One region of the Heyndrickxia faecalis genome, then DNA from elsewhere that is predicted to be linked to it. Evidence: predicted binding sites of a transcription regulator. Region 1 holds the regulator's gene; the other holds the start of a gene.

Region 1 (15,237 bases):
TTGGACGGTCACTTTTCTTTCCCTTGCAAGCTCCATCACCTGCTTCATGGCGCCTTTTTGTGAACCTTCCGCAACCCAGATTTTGTTGATTTCCCGGCCCGCTCTTAACGCTTCCAGCACCGGGTTTTTGCCAGCAATGTATTCCTGGTCCATCAGCGCGCCCCTCCTTTCTGGTCTTCGACAATGCCTATTGCTTTTTCAATCAGCGCCTCCATCCGCTCCCGGCTGCCGGATAAATAGTGATAGCCGATCAGCGCTTCAAATGCAGTGCTGTGCCGGTATGTCTGGACATCCGTATTTTTCGGAACCGTGCCCGATTTTGCATTTCTGCCACGCCGGACAACAGCGGTTTCTTCTTCCGTTAAAAGATCTTCGTTCATCATCTGTTTTAAAACTTGAGCCTGCGCCTTCGCGGAAACAAAGCGGATCGCTTCCCGGTGAAGGCGGTTCGGCTTCGTTTTTCCCTGCAAAAGGACATGGTGCCGGATATATTCTTCATATACCGCATCTCCCATATAAGCAAGCGCGAGGCTGTTCAGTTGTTTCGGATCAAGGGTGACCGTCATAAGCGTCTCCATCTCACCCCTTGAGGCGTATCTTCAAGAATGATATTCATGCTTTTCAACTTGTCACGGATTTCGTCAGCCAGTTGGAAATTGCGTGCCTTTCTTGCTTCATTCCGTTTTTCAATCAGCGCTTCAATTTCTTCGTCCAAAAGCACTTCTTCCTCGAGCTTCAGGCCGAGAACGCCGGAAATCGTTTCAAACTCTTTCATAAATGCCCGGAGAACAGTTTCTGTCGTATTTTTTCCCCGCAAGTAATAATTGGCCTGCTTCGACAGTTCGAACAAAACAGAAATACCGTTTGCCGTATTGAAATCATCATCCATTGCCTCGATAAACTGGCGATGGAGCGAACGGACCTGTTCCAGCCATTTTTCATCATCTTCTGCCAGATTTGCACTGGATTCAAGCCGGTGCTTTACATTTTGGTACGACGTTTTGATCCGTTCAAGCCCTGCCTTCGCATTGGCAAGCAGTTCCTCGCTGTAGTTGATCGGATGGCGGTAATGCACCGACAGCATGAAAAAGCGCAAAACTTGTGGATCGTGCCGCTCGATGATGTCATGGACAAGCACAATGTTTCCGAGCGACTTCGACATTTTCTCGTTATCAATATTGATATAGCCGTTATGCATCCAGTAACGGGCAAATGGTTTATCTGTCAACGCTTCCGACTGGGCAATTTCGTTTTCGTGATGTGGAAAAGTCAGGTCCTGCCCGCCCGCGTGGATGTCGATCGTATCGCCAAGGTATTTCTTCGCCATTGCCGAGCATTCAATATGCCATCCCGGCCGGCCTTTCCCCCACGGACTGTCCCACGAAATTTCCCCCTCTTTTGCCGCTTTCCAAAGGGCAAAATCAAGGGCGTCTTCTTTCTTTTCCCCTACTTCAATTCTCGCACCTGATTTCAATTCGTCAATCGATTGATGAGACAATTTACCGTAGTCCGGAAAACTTCTCGTATGGTAGTAAACATCACCGCCTGATTCATAGGCATGGCCTTTTTCAATTAATTTTTCAATAAACGCGATAATCGCATCCATATTTTCCGTCACACGCGGATGGGCGTCTGCATGGCAGCAACCGAGCGCATCAATATCTTCAAAATAAGACTTGATAAACCGGTCGCTTAAAGCCGGCACTTCTTCTCCAAGTTCTTTCGCGGCTTTAATGAGTTTATCGTCCACGTCGGTGAAATTCGACACATAGTTTACATCATAACCCCGAAACGCCAAATAGCGCCGGACCGTGTCAAACACGATCGCTGGCCGTGCATTTCCGATATGGATATAGTTATAGACAGTTGGGCCGCATACATACATTTTCACTTTCCCCTCTTCAAGCGGGATAAACGGCTCCTTCTTTCTTGTTAATGTATTATATATCTGAATGCTCATACATTCTTGCCCCTTCCTTTCTCAGTTGTTCCACTTCCGACCGCAAAGCATCGATTTCCTGCTGCATGCTGTTCAGGCGGTCCGCAACAGGGTCAGGCAGCTCATTATGTTTTAAATCTTTTTTGATTTTGACGCCGTCCTGGACGACGACCCTGCCAGGAATGCCGACCACTGTCGAATTGGGGGGGACATCCTTTAATACGACAGAACCTGCCCCTATTTTTGCATTTTCCCCAATCGTAATCGAACCTAAAACTTTCGCTCCGCTTGCGATTAACGCATTGTCTTTAATTGTCGGATGGCGCTTGCCCTTTTCCTTCCCGGTGCCGCCGAGCGTAACGCCTTGGTAAACCGTCACGTTATCGCCGATTTCGCACGTTTCCCCGATCACAACCCCCATGCCGTGGTCGATGAAAAACCGCCTGCCGATTTGTGCACCGGGGTGGATTTCAATTCCGGTAAAGAAGCGGCTGAGCTGCGAAATCACCCGGGCGATAAAAAACATTTTCTTTTTATAAAAAAAGTGCGCAATCCGGTGTGCCCAGATGGCATGAAGACCGGAGTAAGTCAAGATCACTTCAAAATACGTCCGTGCTGCCGGATCCTGATCAAAAACCACTTCAATGTCTTCCTTCAACCGCTTAAACATGTGCTACTCCCCTTTCGCTTGTTTTTTTCCCATTCCCCGTCCGTTTATAAAATTTCTTCCGCTTTGCATTTCCATCAGCCGGATTTGTCATCGGACCTGCAATTTAAAAAAGAAGCGCCTCTGCAACGGACAGAGACGCTTCTTGATCGCGCGGTTCCACTCTGTTTGGCGGCAGGCCTTGCCCGCTGCCCAACTTTCCCTGTTAACGGGCGGCCCCGCTGCATCCTACTGGCAAACGCGTTCAGATACAGGCTCGAAGGTGCATTTCAGAAAAGGAGGGGCTTAAACCACTTTCAGCCGGCGATGGTTCTCTCTTTGAAGCGTCCTCTTCCTACTTCTCCTTCTCAACGCTTTTTCATACATCTATTTTAACCATATCATATCCTATTTTCGAAAAAATGTTAACCCGTGATTCTTTCAAGGCGTTTCTTTACTTTTTCCCTGCCGAGCAGTTCGATCAGGCTTTGCAGTTCCGGGCCGTGTGTCTGGCCGCTAACGGCAACACGGATCGGCATAAACAGCTTTTTCCCCTTTTGTCCGGTTGCTTTTTGCACTGCTTTGATCGCTTTTTTGATTTCGCCTGCTTCAAATGGTTCGATTCTGTCCAGTTCTTCAAGGAATGCACGGAGCACTTCCGGAACGTGCTCTCCCGACAAAATCTCCTTTGCTTCTTCGTCATATGTGATTTCATCCGTAAAGAAGAGCGGTTTCGACAATTCGACAATTTCCGCGCCGTAGCTCATTTGTTCCTGATAGAGAGAGATGAGTTTGCGCACCCATTGTTCTTCTTCAGGTGTCCGGTTTTCCGGAACGAGCCCTGCTTTTACAAGATGCGGCAACGCAAGCTCCACAACTTTATCCAAATCGAGCTTTTTCATATACTGGTTGTTCATCCATGCCAGTTTTTGGCGGTCAAACAAAGCGGGCGATTTCGACAGCCGTTCCGGGTCAAAAATTTGGATAAATTCTTCCCGCGAAAAAATTTCTTCCTCGCCCTTCGGTGACCAGCCGAGCATGGCAATAAAATTAAATAGTGCTTCCGGCAAATAACCGAGTTCCGCATACTGCTCAATAAACTGGATAATGCTACCGTCGCGTTTGCTCAATTTTTTCCGGTGTTCATTGACAATCAGCGTCATATGGCCGAATACCGGCGGTTCAAACCCGAATGCTTCATAAATCATCAGCTGTTTCGGCGTGTTGGAAATATGGTCGTCCCCCCGGAGCACGTGGGAAATTTTCATTAAATGATCATCGATCGTAACCGCAAAATTGTAAGTCGGCATGCCGTCTTTTTTAACGATGACAAAGTCGCCGATCCCGTCCGATTCAAAAGACACTTCGCCTTTTACGATATCGTTGAACGTATACACTTTGCCTTCCGGAACATGGAAACGGAGGCTCGGTTTCCGCCCTTCCGCTTCAAGCCGTTTCCTGTCTTCTTCTGTCAGATGGCGGCATTTCCCGGAATAACGCGGCATTTCCCCGCGTGCAAGCTGGGCTTCGCGTTCTGCTTCCAGTTCTTCTTCCGTACAATAGCATTTATAAGCCAGCCCACGGTCAAGCAGGTCTTCATAATATTTTTTATAGATATCAAGGCGTTCCGACTGGCGGTAAGGGCCGTATTCGCCGCCGACATCAATGCTTTCGTCCCAGTCGATGCCGAGCCATTTCAAATATTTCAGCTGGCTTTCCACACCGCCTTCCACATTCCGCTTCTGGTCAGTATCTTCAATCCGGATAATGAACTTTCCACCCTTGCTGCGTGCAAATAAATAATTGAATAATGCGGTACGGGCATTCCCGATATGCAAAAAACCGGTCGGGCTCGGAGCGTACCGTACTCTGATTTCGTTTGCCATGTCGATTCTCCTTTAAACTGTCGCTTTTTGTCTTGTTTTATTGTATCACCGTCTGAAAAAGCCGTAAACCGGTGGTGTGTCCGGTTCGGCGGACGAAAGATGGATTGACGTGAACCGGCGGATGGATGCCATCGCACATCTTGCAGGTAAAATATCTGCTATTATGCTTGTTCCAGCAAAAGACGGGATAATGGAATTGCCACTGTACCACGAGTGCCCCCGCCAGGCTATGCTTGTTCCAGCAAAAGACGGGTTTCCGATAACCGGGCGCACTGCTCCATTACACCATTTTCGGCAAAACATCTCCAGGCCATACACCGGTTAAAATGGTTCCAGCAGCAGTGCGGGTCCTAAACCGCACGGCTTGTCCCGATTTTGCAGCGATACACCGGTTATGTTTGTTCCAGCAAAAGAAAGGTTTCCGTTAACAGCTGCCCGGCTCCGTTGCACCATTTTTGACGAAACTTCTGTTGCCATACACCGTTAAAATGTCCAGCAGGCAGTACGTGCCTTAAACTGCCCGTTGTTTCAGCACCCTTGCAGCCACGCCGGTTAAGCCTGCTCCAGCAGTACCGCCGCCTGCGCCGCAATGCCCTCTTCGCGCCCGGCAAAGCCGAGTTTTTCCGTCGTGGTCGCCTTGACATTGACCTGCCCGATCTCCGCTTCCAAAATGCGCGCGATCGTTTCCCGCATTTTCCCGATATAGGGCGCCATTTTCGGCTTTTGGGCAATAATCGTGCAATCAAGATTGCCGAGCTTGTATCCTTTTTGTTTCACAAGCTGAAAAACATGCGCCAAAAGCGCCGCAGAATCCGCATCTTTAAATGCCGCATCTGTATCCGGAAAATGCCGGCCGATATCCCCTTCCCCAATGGCCCCGAGACAGGCATCCGCTACGGCATGAAGCAACACATCCGCGTCGGAGTGGCCGAGCAAACCTTTTTCATATGGAATTTCAACTCCCCCGATCATCAAGGGACGTCCCTCCCCGAACCGGTGCACGTCAAAGCCTTGTCCGATCCTGAACATCTTCATCCTCCCCCCTGCTTTTTTAAAATCGCTTCTGCGAAATAAAGATCTTCCGGTGTCGTAATTTTAATATTATCATAACTTCCCGGCACAATATGTACAGGATGGCCGATCCGTTCGACCAGTGAGGCTTCATCCGTTCCGAGAAAGCCGTCCCGTTCCGCCGCTTCATGCGCTTTTTTCAAGACAGACGTGCGAAAAGCTTGTGGCGTTTGGATCTGCCACAAGCTGCTCCGCTCAATCGTCTCGGTTACAATCTGGTCTTTTGCTCTTTTGATCGTGTCTTTTACCGGAACAGCCGCTATCGCCGCCCCTTTTTCCCCGGCCATTGCCGCCAGCGCTGCAATGGATCCGGCGCTGATAAACGGCCTTGCACCGTCATGCACAAGAATGACACTGCAGCTTCCGGCAAGTTCCAGCCCGTTCCGTACGCTATATTGCCGTTCAGAACCGCCGCGGGCAAATACTATTTTTTCCGAGCGGGGCAAAATACGCTTCATCTCTTCCCTATCATGCGGCTGCACGGGAAGTATCAACTTTTTGCAGGACGGATCGGCCAAAAAAACTTCTGCTGTAACCGCAATGACCGGGCGCTTGTTCAGTTCAAGAAATAATTTGTTGAACCCTGCGCCCATCCGCTTCCCCGATCCGGCTGCCGGTATAATCACCTCATAATCTGTCAAATCCAATCTCCCCCGGCATCCTGTATGAACTTCCCGCGTCCGGCGCCGCGGGTGTTCCAGGCTGCATTATAACGCTTTTTCAAGCAGTTTCGGCTTGGCAAAAATCATCCGGCCCGCCGAAGTCTGCAGGACGCTTGTCACGAGCACATCAATGCGTTTGCCAATGTAATTTTTGCCTTCTTCGACAACAATCATCGTGCCGTCATCCAAATAGGCAATCCCCTGGTGATGCTCTTTCCCGTCTTTAATGAGTTGCACATTGAGCTCTTCGCCGGGGAGCACAACCGGTTTTACGGCGTTGGCAAGGTCATTGATATTGAGCACCTTGACTTTCTGGAATTCACATACTTTATTTAAATTATAATCATTCGTCACGACAATCCCGTTCATCAATTTTGCCAGTTTAATGAGCTTGCTGTCAACTTCCTGGATATCTTCAAAATCGCCTTCATACATTTGCACTTCGATCGGCAGTTCATTCTGTATCCGGTTCAAGATATCAAGCCCACGCCGGCCCCGGTTTCTTTTCAAAGCATCCGAAGAATCGGCAATATGCTGCAATTCTTCAAGCACAAAGAGCGGAATCACAATCGGCCCGTCAAGAAAACCGGTCTGGCAAATATCCGCAATCCGTCCGTCGATGACAACGCTTGTATCAAGAATCTTCACCTGTTTTCCAGGCTGCGGATGCCCTTCTTGCTCTGTCCCGCCTTTCCGTCTATGCTGCCGGTTGAAAAACAAATTGAAAATTTCCTCTCTTTTCTTAAAACCGACCTGAAATCCGATATAACCGAGCAATACTGTAAGTGTAATCGACACAATTGTATTGACAATCGGAATTCCCCGCACCGGAATGCTTGCCAGATAAGCAATAATCAGGCCGAGCACAAGGCCAAAGGTGCCGGAAAAAATTTCCGTCATCGGGACTTTTACCAGTGAATCCTCAAACCAATCGACAAAATCAACGATATAATGAATGGACCAGAAAGTAATAAGATAAAAGATAATAGCCCCCAACAGCGCTGAAACATACGGGTTGTTGATTAACACATAATCCACTTTCACAAGCTTGTAAAAATCAGGCAGCAGGAAAACACCGAGCGTGCCGCCAATCAGTACCAAACAAATTTGTATAAGCCGTCTTAACAACATGTTCACCTCCTTTATACATTATAAACAAAAAATAGGGTTTAAAACGTTTGCCTTCGTATTTTTCCCTACCGAGCCAGTTAATCGCCGCGGTTTTCTCCGGGCATTTTCAGGCTTCATGCACATCCCCTGCTTTCTTTTAAAATTTGTATCCTGCCAGCCGCTGTCTTTTCTGTCTTTACATCATAACGGATCCTGTAAACGCAGATTTGCGGCAGTTATTTGCTTATCAAGTGGGTTCCGTTTTTTTCCACGCTTTCCTTCACTTCCCAGTGCCTTCCGCTTCCTCCGGTACCCTCACGCACTGATCCAAAGAACACATAGAAGGCACGGAAATTTGTTCCCTTTCTCATCCGCCGAGTGCCGCTTCCAAAGCTTCCTGGATTGTGGAGACGCCGATCACTTGAATCTCTTTTGGCGGCGTCCACCCGCCCATATTATTTTTCGGGATGATCGCCCGCCGGAAACCAAGTTTTGCCGCTTCCTGGACGCGCTGCTCAATCCTGGACACCCGCCTGACTTCCCCCGTCAGCCCGACCTCTCCGATAATGCAGTCATCCGCATTTGTCGGCTTGTCGCGAAAACTGGATGCCACGCTGACAGCAACTGCCAAATCCACTGCCGGTTCATCCACTTTCAGGCCGCCGGCGACTTTTAAATAAGCATCCTGGTTCTGAATCAAAAGACCGGCCCGTTTTTCAAGCACCGCCATAATCAGCGTGACACGGTTATAGTCAATCCCGGATGCCATCCGCCGCGGCATATTGAAAAACGTCGGGGCCAACAGCGCCTGGATCTCGACAAGGACCGGGCGCGTCCCCTCAATGGAAGCCACCACGGTAGAACCGGCTGCACCTTTTGTCCGTTCTTCCAGAAAAATTTCGGAAGGGTTCTGGACTTCTTCCAAACCGGATTCTTTCATTTCCAAAATCGCAATTTCATTCGTCGAACCAAAGCGGTTTTTGACCGCCCTTAATATCCGGTAGGCGTTATGGCGTTCACCTTCAAAATACAGGACCGTATCCACCATATGTTCAAGCACACGTGGGCCGGCAATGGAGCCTTCTTTTGTCACGTGGCCGACAATAAAGATGGCCACGTTTTTTGTTTTTGCCGTCCGCATCAGCTGTGCAGTCGTTTCCCTCACTTGCGACACACTGCCCGGCGCAGACTGGATTTCCGGATGGTAAATCGTCTGGATGGAATCAATGACCACAAAGCCGGGATTCAGTTCATCTATCGCCTGCTGGATCACGGAAAGGTCCGTTTCCGGCAGCACATAAAGATGGTCGGTATGGATGTTTAACCGGTCCGCCCTTAACTTCGTCTGTTTCGCCGATTCCTCCCCGGAAATATACAGTACATTTAACCCGTGCTTTGCCAGTTGTGATGACACTTGCAAAAGCAGCGTTGATTTGCCGATCCCGGGATCCCCGCCGATCAAAACAAGTGATCCGGCAACAATGCCGCCGCCGAGGACACGGTTCAGCTCTCCAAAATCCACCTTTGTCCTTTTTTCTTCTTTAGACTCTATAGACGTAATAGGTGCCGCTTTGGTTTCATTTCCAGGCTCCGGATGTAAAAAAAAGCCCCTCCGTTTTGGCGTCTCCGCTTCCTCCACCATCTGGTTCCACTGGCTGCATTGCGGGCACTTTCCCATCCATTTTGGCGACTCGTAGCCGCAGTTCTGGCAAACAAACTTTACGGTTTTTTTTGCCATCTTAAACCCCTTTCCCTCATATCTATGTGTATAAGTGTATACAAAGTATCTTGAAATTGAATTAAAATCGTATAAGAAACCGCCACATAGGTTGAACGAAACAGTACTCCTTCTTTATGTGTTGCCAGAAGCAATGTTATCCTAATCGCCATTGATTTTGGCGCGAAATTTTATATATGTGAAAAAAAGGGTACAATCGCCAAAACCATTGTACCCTTTCCTGCTTTCGGCATTAAGAATTGGACGATACAGCTTCCGACTCTGCCACACTGGCAAAAGTAAATTCGCCGTCTTTTACATCGACCAATACCTTTTGCCCTTCTTTTATATTGCCTTTCAGCATTTCTTCCGAAAGGCGGTCTTCGATGTTTTTCTGAATCGATCTGCGCAGCGGCCGCGCGCCGTATTCCGGATCGTAGCCTTTTTCCGCCACTTTTTCTTTTGCGGCATCCGTCAGCACAAGTTCGATATGATGCTCTTTTAACCGGTCCGACAATTCTTTCGCCATCAACGTGACAATTTCGTTCAACTGTTTCTTCTCGAGCGAATGGAACACAATGGTTTCATCAACACGGTTCAAAAACTCAGGCCGGAACGCTTTTTTCAGTTCCTCGAGCACTTTGTCCTTCATGTCTTTATAATCGGCCTCGACGGTATCCTGAATGGTGAAGCCGACGCTCTTGTTGCGTTTTAAAGCATCTGCGCCGACATTCGATGTCATGATGACAATCGTATTGCTAAAATCAACCGTGCGGCCCTTGGAATCGGTCAGCCGGCCGTCATCCAGTACCTGGAGCAAAATGTTGAACACATCCGGGTGCGCTTTTTCAATTTCATCAAGCAGCACAACCGAATACGGTTTTCTCCGTACCTTTTCCGTCAGCTGCCCGCCTTCTTCAAAACCGACATATCCAGGCGGCGAACCTACGAGGCGGGAAGTCGAATGTTTCTCCATGTATTCGGACATGTCGATCCGGATCATGGCATCCTCATCGCCGAACATCGCTTCCGCAAGCGCCCGCGCCAGTTCTGTTTTTCCGACCCCTGTCGGCCCGAGGAAAATGAAGGAACCGATCGGGCGTTTCGGATCTTTTAACCCTGCCCGTGCACGGCGGACTGCTTTCGCCACTGCAAGTACCGCTTCTTCCTGCCCGATCACTCGGGAGTGAAGGATCTCTTCAAGGTGCAGAAGCCTTTCCGTTTCGGTTTGTGCCAGTTTCGTCACCGGAACTCCCGTCCAGCTCGAAACAACAAGCGCAATATCATCGACTGTGACTTCACTGTTTTCCTGTCCTTGTTTTGCCTTCCAGTTTTTCTTCGTTTCCTCCAGCTGTTCGCGCAGTTTCTGTTCGGTATCCCTTAACGCAGCCGCTTTTTCAAATTCCTGGCTCTGGACGGCCGCATCTTTTTCCTTGCGTACCTCTTCCAGTTTCAATTCCAGTTCTTTCAAATTCGGCGGCGTTGTAAAGGAACGAAGACGCACTTTCGATCCGGCTTCATCGATTAAGTCAATCGCTTTATCCGGCAGGAACCGGTCTGCGATATAGCGGTCCGAAAGTTTTACAGCGGCTTCGATCGCCTCATCGGTAATCGAGACGCGATGGTGTGCTTCATAGCGATCGCGCAGCCCTTTTAAAATCTGGATCGACTCATCAATCGTCGGCTCATCGACCTGGATCGGCTGGAACCTTCTTTCCAGTGCAGCATCTTTTTCAATATATTTCCGGTATTCATCCAGTGTTGTTGCCCCGATGCACTGCAGTTCGCCGCGGGCAAGCGACGGTTTTAAAATATTGGAAGCATCAATGGCTCCTTCCGCACCGCCGGCCCCAATTAAGGTATGCAATTCATCGATGAAAAGAATGATATTACCGGCCTGGCGGATTTCATCCATGACTTTTTTCAGGCGGTCTTCAAATTCGCCACGGTATTTTGTACCGGCCACAACCGTACCCATATCAAGCGTCATAACCCGTTTGTCACGCAGCGTTTCCGGCACTTCATTATGCACAATTTGCTGGGCAAGGCCTTCTGCAATGGCCGTTTTCCCAACGCCCGGTTCCCCGATAAGGACAGGGTTGTTTTTTGTCCTCCGGCTCAGTACTTCAATGACGCGTTGAATTTCTTTGCTGCGCCCGATTACAGGATCAAGGGAATCTTCCCGTGCGATCGCTGTTAAATCGCGGGCCAGACTGTCCAGTGTCGGTGTGCTGACGCTGGCCGCCGAACCGCCCTGTACGGACGCTTCACTGTTGCCCAATAATTGGAGCACCTGTTGCCTTGCTTTATTTAAGCTAACGCCGAGATTTGTCAGCACGCGTGCCGCCACGCCTTCACCTTCACGGATCAGCCCGAGGAGGATATGTTCCGTTCCAACATAGGAGTGCCCGAGTTTTCTCGCTTCATCCATTGACAGTTCAATCACTTTTTTGGCCCTTGGCGTGTAGTGGATCGTTTGGGAAATTTCCTGGCCGTTCCCGATCAGGGTTTCCACTTCTTCCTGGATTTTTTCGGCGCTTAAACCCAGGCCGTACAGCGCTTTTGCCGCGATGCCTTCCCCTTCGCGGACAAGTCCGAGCAAAATATGTTCCGTTCCGATATTGTTATGTTTCAGGCGGATTGCTTCTTCCTGGGAAAGGGCCAGCACTTTCTGGGCTCTCTCTGTAAATCTTCCAAACATCATCTGTCATTCCTCCTGTTCATTTGGTCTCCTCAAGCCTCAAACGTTCTCTTATCAGTGTAGCCCTCCGGATATCCCTTTCATACGGGCTGAGCGCTCTTCCGGCATAAAGCTGTAAAAATCCCGGCTGCATTAAAATCATCAATTCATTTAAAATTTGTTTCGAAATGTTTTGAATATAGCCCAGATCAATTCCCAGCCGGACATCGGACAAACAACGGGCCGCTTCTTTTGTTTCAATGATCCTGCTGTTTTGCAGGACACCGAGCGAACGGTAAACCCTGTCTTCTAATTGTATGTTTGAAGTCTGCACCAATGCTTCCCTTGCCGATCTTTCCTGTGTAATGATCTGCCGGATGACACTGGTTAAATCCGAGACAATATTGTCTTCCGATGTTCCGAGTGTCACCTGGTTGGAAATTTGAAAAATATTTCCGATGGCTTCGCTTCCTTCGCCATATATTCCTCTTACCACCAAACCAAGCTGATGAATCGCCGGAATGATTTGTTTAATTTGCTGTGTCAGCACAAGTCCCGGCAAATGCATCATGGCCGATGCGCGGATGCCCGTTCCGACATTTGTCGGGCAGCTGGTTAAGTAACCGAGCGTTTCATCAAAAGCATAATCGACCCAATTTTCAAGCAGGTCATCAAGCTGATTGGCTTTCTGAAGCGTTTCATGCAATTGAAGCCCTGGAGAAAGACATTGTATGCGTAAATGATCTTCCTCATTTATCATAATACTAATATCTTCGCCGCTTGACAAAATAACTGCCCCGTCACCCGCTTCTTCGGCAAGTTGCGGGCTAATCAGGTGTTTCTCCACAAGCACCCTTTTTTCGAGCGGTTTTAATTCGTCCATTTTTAAAAATTCAGCCTGCATTTCAGCCGGAAAATGATTTCGGGCGATATCCTGGATTGTTTTCATAATTTCCCTTGCTTCCTCGCTGGTAAACAAGGACGGGAACCGGTAATTTTTTAAATTTCTTGCCAGACGAACCCGTGTCGTCAGCACAATTTCCGATTCAGGCCCTTGCTCGTTCATCCAGGAGCTGGACGCTTTGTGCAAAAAATGTTCTAAAGACATTATTGTTCCCCTCCTTTTGCTTGAGAAGAACCTTCAAGTGCGCGAATTTGATCGCGGAGTTCTGCTGCTTTTTCAAATTCTTCCTGGCTGATGGCTTCCTGCAACGCCGCCTTTAATTCCTGCAATTTTTTCTTTGTATAAATGGCACCGCCAATCCGTGCAGGTATTTTTCCTTCATGCGCAACGTTGCCGCCATGAAGGCGCTGCAAAATCGGAACAAGCTGGTGCTGAAACGTCTCATAGCAATGCGGGCAGCCTAACCGGCTTGTGTTTAAAAACTGGTTCAATGTCATCCCGCAATGGTTGCAGCGAAGCACATCCGGGTCAGGTGCTGTTTCCTGTTTGAAAAGTTGGATGGCCGGATCAAAATTAAAAAGGCCCGCGAGCAGATTATCGAAGGAAAAGGTTTTCCCCCAATCCGATGAAAACTTTTCCCCCTTCTCCTGCGCGCACTTCTCGCAAAGATGGAATTCCGTTTTCACACCGTTTATAATTTTAGTAAAATGCATCGTTGCCGGCCTTTCATTGCATTCCTGGCAAATCACGGCATACTCACCTCTATTGTTACTTGTATTTTAAGGTCGTTAACATCGATTTCAACATTCTGGCACGCAGTTCATCCCGTTCCGGCAACTGGATGTAGAGCACGGAGCGGTCCATCACGCTGAGCATGATTTTTGCCTCCCGCCTTGAAATCACCTCTTCTTCAACGAGGCGGAGAATGATGGCTTCCGCATTCGACTGGGAGATGACATTGCCGATATGCACAAGCAGCTGGTCAATCAGTTCCGCATCGCTTTCAGGCCGCACTTTCATGATCCGGATATAGCCGCCGCCGCCCCTTTTACTTTCAACAATATACCCTCTTTCAATCGTAAACCGCGTATTGATGACATAATTGATTTGCGAAGGGACACATTGGAACTTATCGGCAATCTCATTGCGTTTTATTTCAAGAATTTCTTTTTCATTCAGTTCCAGAATCCGTTTTAAATATTCCTCTATGATATCCGATATATTTTTCATCAAAGCCACCTCCTGACACCTTCTTTTGACTTTGACTATATTTGACTTTAATTATACAGGATTCCTTACAGAAAATGCAACTAGGAAAACTGCCCCTTTTTCAGCATTTCTGTTTGGGGAGATCATCGAATTTTACGAACCTGGGTTATTTTCTTTCTGATTTTCCACTGAACGTTTTCGCTTTCCATATAAAATGAACAAATATCGCAGTTCTGTTGCCTGTAAAAAGCAGTCATCATGCAAATTGATGCTCGGGCTTGAAGCAAAAACTGAAGTTCATTTTATATAGGCGAGAAATTCAGTTTTTCCTTTCTGCAGCTCCGTTAAGTTCATTCCAATTCGACTTTTATAAAAAGAATACTTGATGGTTGACTCTCCTCTAAGAGGATAGCTTAACGTTCTTTTTGTAAGAAATGAGGAGGGAAGAATATGTATGAACTAATTGTAAATGATGTTTGCAAATCATTTGGCAAAAAGGCAGCATTAAATAATGTGTCTCTCAAAGTGAAAAAAGGCGCTATCTTCGGACTTACTGGTCCAAATGGTGCAGGAAAATCTACTTTGACGAGTATATTAGCTACTTTATCCTTGCCAAATGAGGGTACTGTCAAAATTTCAGGTGTAGATGTTGTTTCAAATGTGAAGGAAGTTCGAAAAAAAGTTGGAGTCACATTCCAACAAACAACTGTATTTTCGACTGGAACAGCTTGGGAAAACATTTTGATTGCAGGAAAAATGTATGGCATGAGCACTTCAAAAATAATGGAACGAGGGGAACACCTGTTAAAGGAATTTGATTTATTCCAGGTATCCAATGATCTGGTTGGGACTTACTCGGGTGGAATGAAAAGAAAATTGGATATCGCGATAAGTTTGCTTTATAAACCAGAAGTCCTTTTACTGGATGAACCTACAGCTGGATTAGACCCAGAGTCGAGAACTACCCTATGGAAAATCGTTACAAAAATTTCTCAAGATGAAGGGACGACAATTTTTGTAACAACACACTATTTAGAGGAATTGAATGACCTTGCAACTGAAATTGCATTGATCAACCATGGAAAGATACTGGATATTGGGACGCCAAAAGAACTGATCAATAAACTTGCGGCTGATCAAATCGAGATTCATTATCGAAAGTTACATTTGTCCAACGTTCAAAAAATCGAAGAATATATTTCTGATTTGAAAGAGGTCGTCCGTTACGAATTAAAACCAACAACATTAACCATTATGACGAGTCAGGGACAACAAATTCTGTCTAAATTATTGAGGTACTTAATTCAAAGTAACGTAGAAATTGAATTTAGTGAACTGAAACAGGCAACGTTAAATGACGTTTATTTAGCGAACTTTAATGAGAAAGGAGTAGAGCAATGAATAACATAACAT
Region 2 (15,237 bases), 840 kb from region 1:
TCATTTGCATCAGAGATCAAAAAAGAGCTGACCAATTTAGCAGTAAAAGATTGCTGCGTGAGATCCGAATTATCGGCACTGATCCGGATGAACGGATCTTTATCTTTTTCCAACAAGGTGCTGGTTGTCAATGTGCAGACGGAAAATGCCGCCATTGCTAGGCGAATTTACGTCCTTGTAAAAAGATTATATGACGTCCCGGTGGAATTATTAGTCAGGAAAAAAATGCGCCTGAAAAAAAACAATGTCTACATTGTCAGGCTAAAGGCCCGGGCAAAAGAAATATTGGAAGATTTGCATATTCTCGGTGAACATTTTACCTTTACCCGGAACATTTCCCCGGAACTGCTGAAGAAAAAGTGCTGCAAACGTTCCTATTTGCGTGGGGCTTTTCTGGCGGGCGGATCCGTTAACAATCCGGAAACTTCCTCTTATCATCTGGAAATTTCCTCCCAATACAAAGAGCACAACGATGCGCTATGCCGCCTGATGAACGGGTTTCATTTAAACAGCAAGACGCTTGAAAGAAAAAAGGGCTATATTACGTATTTAAAAGAAGCGGAAAAGATTACGGAGTTTCTCAATATTATCGGTGCCCATCATGCCCTGCTCCGGTTTGAAGATGTCCGGATTGTTCGGGATATGCGCAATTCCGTCAACCGGCTCGTCAATTGCGAAACGGCCAATTTGAATAAAACGATCGGAGCCGCCCTCCGTCAAGTGGAAAACATTCGCTATATTGAAGAAACGGTCGGCCTTGATGCACTGCCGGAGAAACTGCGCGAGATTGCAGTATTGCGCGTGAACCACCAGGATGTGACTTTGAAGGAACTCGGCGAAATGGTGTCCGGCGGGCATATTAGCAAATCCGGCATCAATCACCGGCTCCGCAAAATCGATGAAATTGCCGAGAAACTGCGGGCAAACGGGCCTGTCAATAAAAATTCATAATGGGTACCAACATCTATATATTATAAGCTTTAGTTTTTCGCGCAAATTACGAGCAGGATAAGACATGGCTTCTCATAACATGTAAAGAAGTAGTTATGTTAAAATTCAACTTATCTAAGATGAATAGGTTTAAAAAGTACAAAGATGGGGGGCGTATTGGCAGCGCCCCTATCCTGCTACTTGAAAGGAGAGGGTTATCGTGATCGAAAAACAATTGGAAGTGAAATTAAAATCCGGTTTGCAAGCGCGTCCTGCAGCCCAATTTGTCCAGGAAGCCACCCGCTTTTCATCGGAAATTTTTCTTGAAAAAGAAGGAAGAAAGGTGAATGCAAAAAGCATTATGGGGCTGATGACCCTTGCCGCAGGCCATGGAGAAACTGTTACGCTGAGCGTGGACGGGAGTGATGAAGAAGAAGCATTTGAACATTTGGCAAACTATATTGAAGGAAAAGAAAAACTTCCGTCCTAATGTAAGCGCATGCGCCGGTCAGCCTGCAGGTTTTTCAAACACAGTACAAGGCCGCCCGCTTGCGGACGGCCTTGTTCAATTTTATTTCAATTCTTTTTTTGTCATAATATGGTCAATCAAACCATATTCTTTTGCTTTTTCCGCGCTCATGAAGTTATCGCGGTCTGTATCCCTTTCGATCACTTCAATCGGCTGGCCGGTATGGTCGGACAAAATTTTGTTTAATTTCGCGCGCGTATACAAAATATGTTTTGCCGCGATTTCAATTTCTGTTGCCTGGCCTTGGGCGCCGCCTAATGGTTGGTGAATCATCACTTCGCTGTTCGGCAGGGCATAACGTTTCCCTTTCGTGCCGGCGGTCAACAGCACGGAGCCCATTGATGCAGCCATCCCGACGCAAATCGTTTGCACGTCCGGTTTGATGATCTGCATGGTGTCATAAATGGCAAGGCCCGCAGTGACACTCCCGCCAGGACTGTTAATATAAAGATAAATATCTTTTTCAGGGTTTTCCGCTTCCAGGAACAAAAGCTGGGAAACAATCGAGTTGGAAACATTGTCGTCAATCGCGCTGCCAAGCATAATAATCCGGTCTTTTAACAGGCGGGAATAAATGTCGTATGCGCGTTCCCCGCGGTTTGTTTGTTCAATTACTGTGGGAATTAAATTCATATTGAGTATCCTCCTTCTTCTCTTCGGAATGGTCCATCATATGCTATATCATGGATGTTAAAGGAATTATTCTCCATCCTTATGTACTGATCATACAATATTGGTCAATGAAGGTCAAAAGAATTGCCTTCACCTGAACTACAATACCCATCATAACCAAATTCCGATAAAATAAAACCAAAAAGGGGCTTGCTTTTTTGTTCATTGTCCTTTATAATCTATTATTGTTGAATCACTTATTGCCCTCGTGGTGCAAAGGATAGCACGTGAGATTCCGGTTCTCAAAATGTGGGTTCGATTCCTGCCGAGGGCGTTTTCTAAAAACTGAACAATTAGCTTAAAATTTTTTAAACCCTTGATACGACTGCATTTGCAGTCGTTTTTCTTTTTCTCTGATACGGAAAAATAAGGCGAAAATTGAATGAATTTTGCACCACAAATCTCATTCATTGCGCCACCTGCGACATTTCCTTCATAGTGCCATATATTCAGGTTTTGAACAGTTTTTGTATAAATCATGGAGGGCTTTATTGGTTACGATAAATTGATAAGAAATATGCAAAAGGAGAATGCCGGACCAAATTTGCAAAATCCACTTGAAAAACGAACGTTTGTCCTTTATAATAAAACTGAAAAATGAGAAAAGGGGTGTTGCCATTGGAACTTGTAATGGAAAAACATGCCGGTTATCACGTGCATGATCGTTTTTTTAAGGAGCTGATCCAAAACTTTTTTCAGGAGTTTATGGAGGCGTTTTTCCCGGATGTGGCAGCGGATCTCGACTACCGCCGGGTGCGGTTTTTGTCGCAGGAACAGTTTACGGACTTTCCAGGCGGTGAGCAAAAACGGGTTGACATCCTTGCCGAAACGAAGGTAAAAGGCAAAGATACCGTGATTCTCATCCATGTAGAGCCGCAGTCGTATTACGAGAAGCCTTTTCCTGAACGCATGTTTCGTTATTACATGATGATCAATCTCCGGCACCGGAAACCGGTATTGCCGATTGCCGTTTTTAGTTACGAGGAGAAAACAGAAACCCCTGATACATACATCTTTGCGTTCCACAACATTGAAATTCTTCGTTTTCACTATTTATCCATTCATCTGATGAAACAAAATTGGAGAAATTATATCCGGAGCAACAACCCAGTTGCCGCAGCATTATTAAGCAAAATGGGGTATACAGAAAAAGAACGGGTGCAGGTCAAACTGGAGTTTCTGCGGATGCTGGCCCGGATGGAGCTTGACCCTGCAAAAATGAGGCTGCTATATGGTTTCTTTGATTATTATTTAAAATTGAACGAAAAAGAGGAGGCGGAAGTAATGGAAAACATTAAAATGCTGGATCCGGACGAAGCGGAGCAAGTATTGAAGCTGCCGAATTCCTATTTTGACCGCGGGTATAAGAAGGGGAAAGAGGAAGGCAGAGAAGAAGGAAGGGAAGAAGGGGAAGAAAGGTTAAGAAGATTTATTGTTAACTTGTTGAAAAATCAAGTGGATGTGAAGGTCATTGCCCAAGCATCCGGCTTGAGTGAAGATGAGATCATGAAAATCAAAAGGCAGATAGAAGGGGAAAAGCCTTGAACCCGAGTTATGACGAAGCAGAGCAAGTATTAAAGCTGCCGAATTCTTACTTTGATCGCGGGTATAAGAAAGGAATTGAAATAGGAGTAGAGAAGGGAAGAGAAGAAGGAAGGGAAGAAGAAAGAAAAGAATTGTTACAAACGATTCCAATTGCCATCAAAATGTTGCTGGCAGGTACGGAGCTTCAATTAATTGTAGAAAAAACCGGCCTGAGCCAGACAGAAGTGGAAAAAATAAAACAGCAACTGGAGACAAAGCAGGACAAGTATTGAAGCTGCCGAATTTTTATTTTGATTTCGCGAATATATGAAATAAAATAAATGCACACCATTGCGAACAGGCTGCTCAGGGCGGTAGCGACCCGCAATGCATTGAAAAAACGGCCGGCCTGAGTCAGCAGGGGTGCCGTTCAAGCGGTCGTTAGCGGGGAATGATGTCTGTTACAATCCGGCAAATCCGGAGAGTGGCAGGCATTTTTTCAGGACTGTGATACCGGCAAACGGTAAATGTACGGCATTGGCCGGCTCGTGAACGGATATGCCGCTTTTTTGGTGCAAGTTTCATTCCTGAAAATTGTTTTCAAAAAGGAATTGATCAGCGACTCGCGAGCGTTGAGGTGTTGCTTTGCGGGAATTTATAGTAAAATAAACTTGCAGCTACATACCGGCAAGTTTTTTAGGCTTGCCACCGTTTCCACCGTTTTGCAAAACTCAATTGTAAGCACATACAGGAGGGGAAGAAAGTGGAGTACCGAATTGAAAAAGACACACTCGGAGAAATGAAAGTGCCGCGGGACAAATATTGGGGGGCACAAACGCAGCGCAGCAAGGAAAACTTCCCGATCGGCGGGGAAAAAATGCCGATGGAAGTGATCCGCGCTTTTGCCCATTTGAAAAAGGCGGCTGCCGTCAGCAACAATCGCCTCGGCAAATTATCGGATGCCAAAATGAAGGCCATTGTCCAGGCTTGTGAAGAAGTGCTGGACGGGAAATTTGATGAACATTTTCCGCTTGTTGTCTGGCAAACAGGCAGCGGCACCCAGTCAAACATGAATGTGAATGAGGTGGTGGCAAGAAGGGCAAACGAAATTCTTTCCGGAGAAAATAGTGCTGAACACGTCCATCCGAACGATGATGTGAATATGTCGCAAAGCTCGAACGATACGTTCCCGACTGCAATGCATATTGCCGCCTACCATGAACTACAGACAAGGCTGTTGCCGCCGCTGGAACAGCTGAAAGAAACGCTGCTTGAAAAAGAAAAAGCATACATGAAAATCATCAAAATCGGGCGCACGCATTTGCAGGATGCAACCCCGCTTACTCTCGGCCAGGAAATCAGCGGCTGGCGTGCCATGCTGGAAAAAAGCGAACGAATGATCAAAGAAAGTGCAAAACATATTTTGAACCTGGCGATCGGCGGCACGGCTGTCGGCACCGGCATTAATGCGGACCCGACTTTCGGTGATAAAGTTGCGGAAGAACTAGAAAGACAGACCGGCTACCCGTTTGTTTCTTCTGATAACAAATTCCATGCACTCACAAGCCATGACGAAATCGTTCATGTCCACGGGGCATTAAAAGGGCTTGCTGCAGATTTAATGAAAATGGCCAATGATGTCAGATGGCTTGCAAGCGGGCCGAGAAGCGGAATCGGTGAGATTACGATCCCGGCCAATGAACCGGGCAGCTCGATTATGCCTGGCAAAGTCAACCCGACCCAGTGCGAAGCGTTGACGATGGTAGCGGTCCAAGTATTCGGGAATGATGCCGCAATCGGGTTTGCCGCGAGCCAGGGCAACTTTGAATTAAATGTATTTAAACCGGTAATTATATACAACTTCCTGCAGTCCGTCCATCTGCTCGGCGATGCGATGAAGTCATTTGATGAAAGATGCGTGCGCGGCATCGAACCGAATGTAGAAACGATCCGGGAAAATGTCAATCGTTCCCTCATGCTGGTGACGGCCTTAAATCCGCATATCGGTTATGAAAAAGCGGCCCAAATTGCGAAACTTGCTTTCAAGGAAGGTACGACGCTGAAAGAAGCCGCCATTAAAACAGGTTATGTAACCGAAGAACAATATGAGGAGTGGATTGTGCCGGAAAAAATGGTCAATTTAAATCACTGATAAAAAGGGAGGCGATTGCCCCCCTTTTTTTCAGCCATTTTATTGGTTTGTTTTATTACGAATGGAAAGTACCACCAAGTTGTTGTTCAGCCATTTGCACAAGGCGTTTTGTAATTTCTCCCCCGACAGATCCGTTCGCGCGGGATGTCGTATCTGCGCCGAGGTTTACGCCGAATTCTTGTGCAATTTCGTATTTCATTTGGTCGAGAGCCTGCTCAGCACCGGAAACTAACAATTGGTTTGAATTGCTGTTGTTTGCCATCTGTGTCATCTCCTCGTTGTAAGTTTTTGGTTGGGTCGGCTGGAATTGCACCAGCAAGCGGGGAATTCCCCGCCACCTTCTTGGTTGAACCCAGCGGAATTTGATCGATGTACTACGTATTATGGAGGAAAAAATTTTAATTATACTGGTTCCTGGATGGTAATCGCTGGTGATTTTTGCAGTGAAAAAATGCCGGCTGCAACCAGCAGCCGGCATTTCTATTCACCCAATCCTTAATTCTGTTTCAGCATCAAAGAAATGGGCTTTGTTCATATCAAGCCCGAGCGTAATTTCGTCACCCGGTTTGACAACCGTCCTGGAATCGATGCGGGAGATAAACTCTTGCCCGTTGATTCTGGAATAAAGCATTGTTTCAGCGCCATGAAGTTCGGAAACATCAATCGTGGCTTTGATGGTAGCGCCCGGCATTGTCTCAATGAAAACAGGTTCATCGTGGATGTCTTCGGGGCGGACGCCGAGGATGACATCTTTCCCGATATGGCTTTTCAAGTGTTTCATTTTTCCTTCCGGCACATCAATCTGAACCGATTCGTTTAAGTGGAATTTGCCGTTATCCAGTTTACCGCGGAAGAAGTTCATCGCTGGTGAGCCGATAAAACCGGCGACGAACAGGTTAGCAGGTGAGTCGTATACTTCACGCGGCGTTCCGACTTGCTGGATGACACCATCTTTCATGACGACAATCCTCGAAGCCATCGTCATTGCTTCCGTCTGGTCATGCGTCACATAAATGGTCGTCGTTTGCAAACGCTGGTGAAGCCGGGCAATTTCGGCCCGCATTTGCACCCGCAATTTTGCGTCCAGATTTGATAAAGGTTCGTCCATGAGGAAGACTTTTGCATCCCGTACAATCGCGCGGCCGAGGGCAACCCGTTGCCTTTGTCCGCCTGATAAAGCTTTTGGTTTCCGTTTTAAATATTCTTCAAGGCCAAGAATTTTTGCGGCTTCCTGTACCCGCTTGTCAATTTCCGCTTTCGGCACTTTGCGGAGTTTCAGCCCGAATGCCATATTGTCGTATACCGTCATATGCGGATAAAGCGCGTAGTTCTGGAATACCATCGCGATATCACGATCTTTCGGCGCGACATCGTTCACCCGTTTGCCATCCATGTATAAATCGCCTTTTGAAATTTCTTCAAGCCCGGCAATCATCCTGAGCGTCGTCGATTTCCCGCAGCCGGAAGGACCGACAAATACAATGAATTCCTTGTCATTAATATGTAGATTAAAATCGGATACAGCGGTTACATTATTGTCGTAAATCTTATAAATATGCTCAAGCGCAAGTTCTGTCATCGTAAAATCCTCCCCCGTTATAAGTTGTCTTTATTATAAAGAAAACCCTTTCATAATGGGAACGTCAGGATGCACAAAAAATGCAGGGCGATTTTCGGCACCCTGCCCACACGATTTTCCCGGTTGACGCAGTGAAATGAGAGAGCCGGGATCCTGGCAATGTAAAAGCAGCTCGTTTTCCATTCTTCTGGTTGCCGCATTCATTACAACATGGGAGCTGATGCCGGCATGCCACTCTTGATACAACCATTTTTTGTAAAATAGGCCTATTCCATCTCAAGGCAGATCACGTAAGACTTATCGGAAGGGTTAGCCGCCAAAGGTTTCGAGACAGGCGAAATACGCAAAGATCGCATCTGTAAAATGTTTTAAATTCAAACCCGTTTTTTCTTCGAATTTTTCAATCCGGTACTGCAAGGAATTGCGGTGGATGAATAATTGTTTTGCCGTCAGGCTGGCATTCGCAAAATTTTCAAGATACCGTTTGATCGTTTGCCCCATTTCCCGGTCTTCTTCAAACAGCCCGTGCAGGGATTGAAAGAGCAGGCCCTTTTCACTTTCAGGCAAATTAGACAGCAAATAAAGGGGAAGCAGGGAATGAACCGTGAACAAAGCGGACGTTTTCCGGCGGCTTTTGGCAAATTCGAAAAGCCGGCGTTCGAATGAGAAGTGGTGCTTTAATGCTGCCATTTCCTGAAATTCGCCTAAATACAGCAAAACAGGGGTGTAGAAATCCCCTTCAAACGCACGGAGGGATGCCGTCAGATCGTCTTTGGTTGCAATTGTTTCACTTTTTTCTTCAATCACAATGCCTTCCAGCTGATTGGTCACAATCACCAAGACATCAGGCACAAACATGTTTTTGATAGCTTCCTGAACGCCGGATACATCCGACCCTGCTTTTGCCAGCGCAAATTGTGTAACGCGATATACGCCGTCATGGACAGGGGCATCGGCATCCGGCAAAAACAGGTAGTCATACCATTTGGATGCTTCGCTCGTCGTGCCGGCAGTATTTTCTTGAAATTTTGGGAATAATGTCTTTAACAGCAGCGTTTCTTCCGGTGTCAATTCGACCGGATCAATCCCGAAATACTTTTTTTCTTCTTCCATCCAAAACCACAACAAAGGTTTCGCCGCAATCGGTTCATTTGCAATGCAAGCATTTGGATACCTCGTTTTTAATCTTTCCAGCATGTTTGGACCCCTCAGTTTTTCATTGGATATAGTCTATTTTACTCAATTTTTTTAAAGGGAGGGAATCATTTTGCCAAAAATCCGGTAACGGCATAAAACAAATCGGCAAGTTTCTGGGTTTTTGCTGTTTCAATTTCAGGTTCATCAAAGGACATTGGTTTCGCATTCAGTTCAAACAAATAAAAGCTGTCTTCATTGCCGGGTGCGATGTCAGCGGTAAATTCCCCGAAAAAGCCGTATGATTCCGCTAAAGCATTGCCGCATGCTGAAATGAGCGGCGCAAGCTTTTTTTCAATCTCCGTTTTTTCCCGGGAAGATAGCACCAGCGTTTCCCCGCCCTTTGCCGTATGGGTTGTCATGCCGCCGGGGCGGGCAACCCGCACGCCGATGCTGGTAACCCGGTAACCTGTTCCGTCGTAATGGACGTGGACACGGTAGTCATATTTCCGACCATCAAGCAATAATGTTGGCACGGTTTCTTGGACAATGTACGTTTCTTTTTCCGCAAGCAGGCCAATCTCCTGCCACACATCCGAAAAGCTGGCGGGCAAGCGGGCGGATTGGGGCGTGTAAAATGTCCATGTCTCACAGGGTCCCTCTACAATGCGGCGGATGCCGTATCCTTGCGAACGGGCGGCGGGCTTGATATAGACATCCTTGTGCGTCAATAAAAAAGCGTGCAAGCTGTCTTCATCAGAAATAAGCGCCGTTTCCGGAAGAAAACCAGCAATCGCCGGGTCCTGCTTCAATTTTTCGTACACATCATATTTATTTAAAAAATGCGGGTTGAAAAAAGGAATCCTTTTTTGCCGGAGAAGCGTGGTGAAGCGGTGGAAATCTTCGCCCGATTCTTCCTCCCGCTTCCGGATCCGGTTATAAACCACGTCCGGAAGCGGGAACATTGCCCTGTGCCATTTTTCTTGTTTTATATCCCAAAACACACCGGTAATATGTGCTGAAATATCGGCAAGGCTGAATAAAAAAGACAGACCGCCCTGTTTTTCCTGCAATGCTTGTTGAATGGCGATAAAAAAATCACGATCTCCGCTGATGGCTTTCTTTGATTTACTGATAAGTATCCCGATAAGGGGGCCGGCCGATGCTCCTTTTAACATCAGGCGGTGAGGCGTTTCCTCACCGGGTTTCGCGGAGAAAGGAATCAGTTCCGCTTCTTTTCCCCAAAAAAGCGGGGACGGGGTAGTGCGCTTAAACATTTTTTCCTTGCGGTCAAACCAGATGACGGTCATGGGAACATTTCCCCTGGTGACTGCACCTGCCGTTCCGTCAAATAAACGGCAAATGATAAGCTCATTTTGCGCGTCAATAAATCGCACGCCTTCATGAACGGATGGTTGAAAATGGAGCGCCCGGGCTTTGAATTGGCTTCAAACAGCCATACTTTTCCGTCCGTACTGATGCCGAGGTCAAACCCGATTTCTCCAATGATTCCTTCGACATGTTCATCGATGGCACGGGAAAGTTTGAGGGCGGCTGTTTCCAGTGCATGCCGGTACATCTCCTGTTGTTCCGGGTTTTCCGTAAGCTCGGGAAGTGTTTTAATTAATCCGCCGCTTCTCACATGCGTTGTCGGGCTTCCCGGGCCGGCCACTTTTGCCGCGATTGCTGTAACGACCCAGTTTCCATCCCCGTCTTTATTGGTATGGACCCGGAAATCAACCGGCCGCCCTCCGTCTGTTACGAGAAAAATGCCCTGCTGGACAAGCAGCCGGTTCCATTGCTTTTTGGAAAAAACACGGTTCATTAAGTTTTCAAGGCTGCTGAATTTTAACAATCGGTTGCCAGTGTCCCGGTACCGGCAATAATACGCACCGGAAGCATGGTGGTAAAGGATTTGATGGACGCCGAGGCCAAGGCTGCCATTCACCGGTTTGATATAGACCATCCCGTAGTCAGACAGCATCCGTTCAATTTGATGAAAAGAGGTGAGCGGGTTTGTTTCCGGCAAATATGGGCGCACATCCGGATCTTGAAACAGCCGCTCGTTAATTTCTAGTTTGTTGAAAAAACCGGGATTGTACCATGGAATGAAATATTCATTTTCCAATTTTTCTTTAATTTTCTGCGCATTTACAAGTTTTTCACTCTTCCGGTTCGGGAGCCGGTCGTAAATGGCATTGGGAAATGGAACTTCCTGTTTTTCCCAGCCCGCTCTCCCGTAAAAGTAGCCGGTGATCACACCCTGTTCCCAATCTATATGCTGTTCGCCGAATAAAAACGGCACAACACCGGCGTCCGGCTGGGCGGAAAGAAGTTTTGCAAACCACGCTGACCTTGCGCCGGCCGGCCGGTTTTCAAAAGGGGTGAAGCCGGCCGTAAAAATGCCGACAAGCGGGCCGAGCATTAGGATATCGCTGTTTTGGAAACAGTGAAGAACCGTTAAAAAGGCGGGCATTCTCAGTTCACCGGCAAGTGCGCTTGAGACGGAAAAAACATTGCGGCCATTTGGATGCGGTTCGATTTTTGCGGCAGCGATCTTAGAGCCGAAAGCCACTTTGTCGGTGTGTTCAAGTATCGGAAGGCTTTGCGGCGTGTACAGGATCGGGTCGGATGCCTCAAAAAACTCGATTTTATATTTTCTAGCCATTTGCAAAACACCTCGTTTCATTTTCAGCTTCGTGCTATACAGTTTCGATATTTGCCCGCGCGCAGCTTCCGGTTTCCTGTAAATGCCGGCAGTAGGCAAGCGGGGCTTCAGCCATTTGCCCGGTTTTTTCCGGATGGAGAAGGCTGACCATTTTCCTGCCCGGTTTCGAATTGATGTCGAGTATCCAGATCGATTGGTCTCCCGCAATGAGCAGATCGATCCCCAGCTCAAACAGCGGTTGAAAAGTTTCTTCCAAAACAGCCGGCAAGGTGCTGATGATGTCAGAGATTTCCTGGCTGATATAGACGTGATTAAAATGCGGCGTTTCGCGTTGCCAGTTCTCGTATGTTGAGAGGCTTGCCCCTGCGCTCAAATTGGTTAGAATGCCGTTTTCCATGCCGGTACGGATGCCCCGCGCCACTTCCTGCCACTCGCCGCGGCTGTCTTTTTGCAAAAAGATGCGGAGATCAAAAGGCCGGTTTTTCCGGTCCATATTGTCAATCCTTGCCTGAATGAGAAAATCATGCTTTCCAAGCAGCTGATTGAGCCAAGCTTGAAATTGATCCAAACGGTCGAAGTTCCGCGATATAAGACTGCCGTTTTTCGTCGTACTCACAAGCAGTCCGCCCGTTCTCTTTTCGAGGGAATATACCGCATAACCATGCGCACCGTTTGCCGGTTTTAAAATAATGGAAAGGTATTTGTTCAGCTCCCGCAAAACCGTTCCCGTGCTGTCCGCCTTTACTGTCTCCGGCAAATACGGAGAGATCTCCGGAATTTCTTTTAGGCGGTCATAAAGCATGGCTTTATTCGGCAGCCCGTATCCGAGAAAGGTAAGGTCTTTCCGTTCTTTCAGCCATGCGACAATTTTTTTGGCATCTTTTGATGGCTGGTCTTCACCGTAAAAGCAGCGGTCATAAAGGAATTCCGGAATTTGGAAAACTTCTTCTTTCCATATGCCGCTTGCAGTGTCAAAATGGAGTCCTTTTGCTTTCTGCGTGCCGGGCAGTAAATCAAGGGGGGAGAATGAATAAAGATCGGTCCCGTATTTTTTTGATTCATGTGCCATTTGGTCAAAATATTCCTGCCGGGAAGCAGGATCCAGCGTTAGAATGCCTAATTTATCCGGCATGTTCCATTCCCCTTTCAGTCCATAGAAATAAACCGTAACGGTAAAGTGCTTTTACGGATGGGCGGATGCCGCCGCGGGATACGCCAAACGCGGCCTTAGACGGCTTAACGTTTGCTTCAATTACCCACGGTTTTCCTTCCCGGTCCACGCCTATATCGATCCCGAATTCCGCAAAATGCCCGTTTCCGGCAGAACAGAGCGTGATGGCGGCGGCTTCCGCCAGCTCGTGCATGAGTTCCAGCGCAAGCCGGCCTTTTTCCTTTCCGAAATGATGGAAGATCAGCGGCGCCGGTTTTGCCGGAAGCCCTCCTTGTGAGAGGTTTGATACAATCGCATCATCTGCCGCTGTTCTTGCGAGGGATGACGCGATCTGCCAATCGTTTTTTGCGCCGGTTCTCCAGACAAGAAACCGGAAATCGGTTTGCCTTCCATCTGCCGAAAGCAATGGAATGCCTTGTTGAAGGATATACGGAAGGTTTCCGGTGAGTTGGTCCATTTTTTTAACGGTGTCTTCCACATTTTCCGCAACTTCCGGCAAACTGTTTTCCTTGTGCGTATTATGGTCAAGGAGGAACCGGCCTTCTTTTTTTTCAATCCGGATGATGCCGCGCCCCTGGCTTCCGTTTTCGGGCTTGACATACAGGACGCTTGATGCCTCAAGTTTTTCCGCAAGGCACGCTGGCCCGTACCGGCAAGTTTCCGGTAAATACGGCCGCAAAAATCGGTTTGCATAAAGGCATTCGTAAACTTCCATTTTTGTTAAATACTTGGCGTTAAAAAAATCGATTCCCTTTTCTTTGTACGCCGCTGTTTTTTTCTCAAACTGACGGCTTTTTTCAGCCAGCCTGGAGTGAATGCGGTTATAGACGATGTCCGGTTCCGGCACTTCCCTTGTTTTCCAACGGTCGTCGGAAAACGTGCAGCCGGTACCGGCACGGGAATCCAAGCCTTCTACAAAAAGGTAGCCGCCTTCTTTTTCGAGCAGGTTGTGCAGTTCTTCGCAAAATGGCCGAATGTTTTCGGAAGGGGCACTTCCAGTGAGTTCTGTTAGGACGGCAATTACCGGGCCAAGTTCAAGCGCTCCCTGCCGGCAGAAGGCTCTCATCCGTGCGGGCGGAACAGGGAGCTTCAGATGTTTGTAACCATCCGCAGAGAGCATCATCACCGTTTTGCCGGATGCATCGGTTTCTACTTTTGCCGTGGCTGTTTTTCCCCCGAACCGGATGGTGAGCTCGCCGTTTGAAATGTGCAAAAAGGAAAGGAGCGCCCGTGGAATTTCCGCCGCCGCGCCTTTCGTTTCATCATCATGCCGGAATGCAATGGTTGATGCCAATCCGTTCCCTCCCTTCCTCCTGAAAACACGGGCACGAACACGGTCCATTTTTGACTTTATTGGGCTTTTGCTGATATCTTATGATTAGCACAGAAAATCGGTTCAAAAAAAATAGCTGATTTTAGAAATACCCGGCCGCAAAAAAGGGTATTTTTTCATTAAGTTTGCGGTTTTCCGCAGCATAGAACCAAAATCAACGGTTGTGTCCGCATAGCGGGCTGGAAACTTCCCGTGCTTCTTTGGAAAAAATTTCACAACGAAAACAATGAGGGATGATTGTGTATGCATGCATTTTTGGAAATTTTGTTTATGACTGTCGTGGGGGCAGTGATCGGCGGATTCACAAATTATCTGGCCATTAAAATGCTGTTTCGGCCGTATGAGGCGATTTATATTAAAAATTGGCGGCTTCCGTTCACGCCCGGGTTGATTCCGAAAAGGCGCGAAGAAATTGCGAAACAGCTCGGCGAAATGGTGGTGCGTCATCTGGTCACCCCGGAAAGCATCGAAAAAAAGCTGTTGTCGCCCGGGTTTCGGAAAGAGACGGCCCGATGGATGACGGATACTTTTTTGAAATGGCTGGAGATGAGTTGGACAGCCCCGCAAATGGCTCGTTTTTTTAAAGTGGATTTGTCGGCGGAGCGTGTGCAAACCGGGATCAAAGCATTCATCCGCACCCGTTACGGGCAGGCAAAACAACATATCGCACCTCAAACGCTTGAAGCACTGCTGCCCGAAGCCGTGATCAAAAAAGCCGAAGAAAAAATCCCTGTTTTGGCGGATTTGATCATTGCAAGGATTAGTGAATACATTTCGAGCCCTGCAGGCCGCACGAAAATTGAAGGGATGATTAGCCATTTTCTCGATGACCGCGGCATGATCGGCGCGATGGTGAAACGTTTTATCGGAAATACTTCGATTGCCGATAAAATTCAGCCTGAGATCATCCGGGCGCTCCAGGAACCTGGAATGAAAGCAACCATGGCGGAAATGCTGGAAAGGGAATGGAACGGCCTGAAAGCAAAACAGGCCGGGGAACTTTTGCCGGATTTGCCGGATGAAGAAATAAGCGGATGGCTGGAGAAAAATGTATTGTCTCTCCTCCCTGTCGAACGTTTTTTGGACACACCCGTCCAGGCATTTGTTGCCCGGTACCGGAATAAAATTGAAGAAGAATGGATCCCTGTATTGGCGGAAAAAGCGCTGCACCTTATTAGCGAAAACGTGCATTTGATCATCCGGAAGCTGCAGGTAGCGGATCTTGTGCGCCAGGAAGTGGAATCTTTTCCGATTGAGCGCCTGGAAAGTCTGATTCTTGGCATTACCGCCCGCGAATTTTCAATGATTACGTATCTTGGCGCGTTACTGGGCGGCCTGATTGGGATCGTTCAGGGGGTGATCGTGCTGCTTGTATAAAGGAAGCAAGCTCCGGCGCATTGTTGGCATAAGGCCGGCCTGATCCTGCTTTTCGTGCAGGAAAGAGAAAACAGGAAACCTATGTATTCCGGCATTTCTGTGACAGGTTTCAGGCGGCCCGGCCGCTGCTTGTGTAACGCGTCAAAACCGTGAAACCATCCGTGACGA

The links. Region 1 encodes CtsR, which represses protease genes until heat stress. Its sites were predicted from a motif close to ATGGTCAATAAAGGTCAAACA; they were not measured.
Region 2: the regulator CtsR is predicted to act here: its motif matches at 2,193-2,213, upstream of clpP (ATP-dependent Clp endopeptidase proteolytic subunit ClpP).

The regions. Positions count from the first base shown of each region.
Region 1 is NZ_CP158453.1:3,504,101-3,519,337, forward strand. Features, by position in the region: gene rlmB (23S rRNA (guanosine(2251)-2'-O)-methyltransferase RlmB) at 1-153, opposite strand, end outside; gene ABR335_RS16705 (Mini-ribonuclease 3) at 153-566, opposite strand; gene cysS (cysteine--tRNA ligase) at 563-1,960, opposite strand; gene cysE (serine O-acetyltransferase) at 1,941-2,609, opposite strand; T-box leader at 2,738-2,966, opposite strand; gene gltX (glutamate--tRNA ligase) at 3,011-4,471, opposite strand; gene ispF (2-C-methyl-D-erythritol 2,4-cyclodiphosphate synthase) at 5,024-5,500, opposite strand; gene ispD (2-C-methyl-D-erythritol 4-phosphate cytidylyltransferase) at 5,503-6,183, opposite strand; gene ABR335_RS16735 (PIN/TRAM domain-containing protein) at 6,250-7,335, opposite strand; gene radA (DNA repair protein RadA) at 7,682-9,052, opposite strand; gene clpC (ATP-dependent protease ATP-binding subunit ClpC) at 9,285-11,735, opposite strand; gene ABR335_RS16750 (protein arginine kinase) at 11,752-12,819, opposite strand; gene ABR335_RS16755 (UvrB/UvrC motif-containing protein) at 12,819-13,364, opposite strand; gene ABR335_RS16760 (CtsR family transcriptional regulator) at 13,384-13,848, opposite strand; gene ABR335_RS16765 (ATP-binding cassette domain-containing protein) at 14,275-15,225, shown strand; gene ABR335_RS16770 (ABC transporter permease) at 15,222-15,237, shown strand, end outside.
Region 2 is NZ_CP158453.1:2,661,423-2,676,659, reverse strand. Features, by position in the region: gene whiA (DNA-binding protein WhiA) at 1-951, shown strand, start outside; gene ABR335_RS13065 (HPr family phosphocarrier protein) at 1,151-1,420, shown strand; gene clpP (ATP-dependent Clp endopeptidase proteolytic subunit ClpP) at 1,502-2,092, opposite strand; tRNA gene ABR335_RS13055 (tRNA-Arg) at 2,334-2,405, shown strand; gene ABR335_RS13050 (Rpn family recombination-promoting nuclease/putative transposase) at 2,750-3,676, shown strand; gene ABR335_RS13045 (hypothetical protein) at 3,673-3,948, shown strand; gene fumC (class II fumarate hydratase) at 4,419-5,807, shown strand; gene ABR335_RS13035 (alpha/beta-type small acid-soluble spore protein) at 5,863-6,069, opposite strand; gene ABR335_RS13030 (ABC transporter ATP-binding protein) at 6,292-7,386, opposite strand; gene ABR335_RS13025 (helix-turn-helix domain-containing protein) at 7,696-8,583, opposite strand; gene ABR335_RS13020 (YheC/YheD family protein) at 8,649-9,830, opposite strand; gene ABR335_RS13015 (YheC/YheD family protein) at 9,827-11,188, opposite strand; gene ABR335_RS13010 (YheC/YheD family protein) at 11,223-12,320, opposite strand; gene ABR335_RS13005 (YheC/YheD family protein) at 12,310-13,653, opposite strand; gene ABR335_RS13000 (DUF445 domain-containing protein) at 13,936-15,069, shown strand.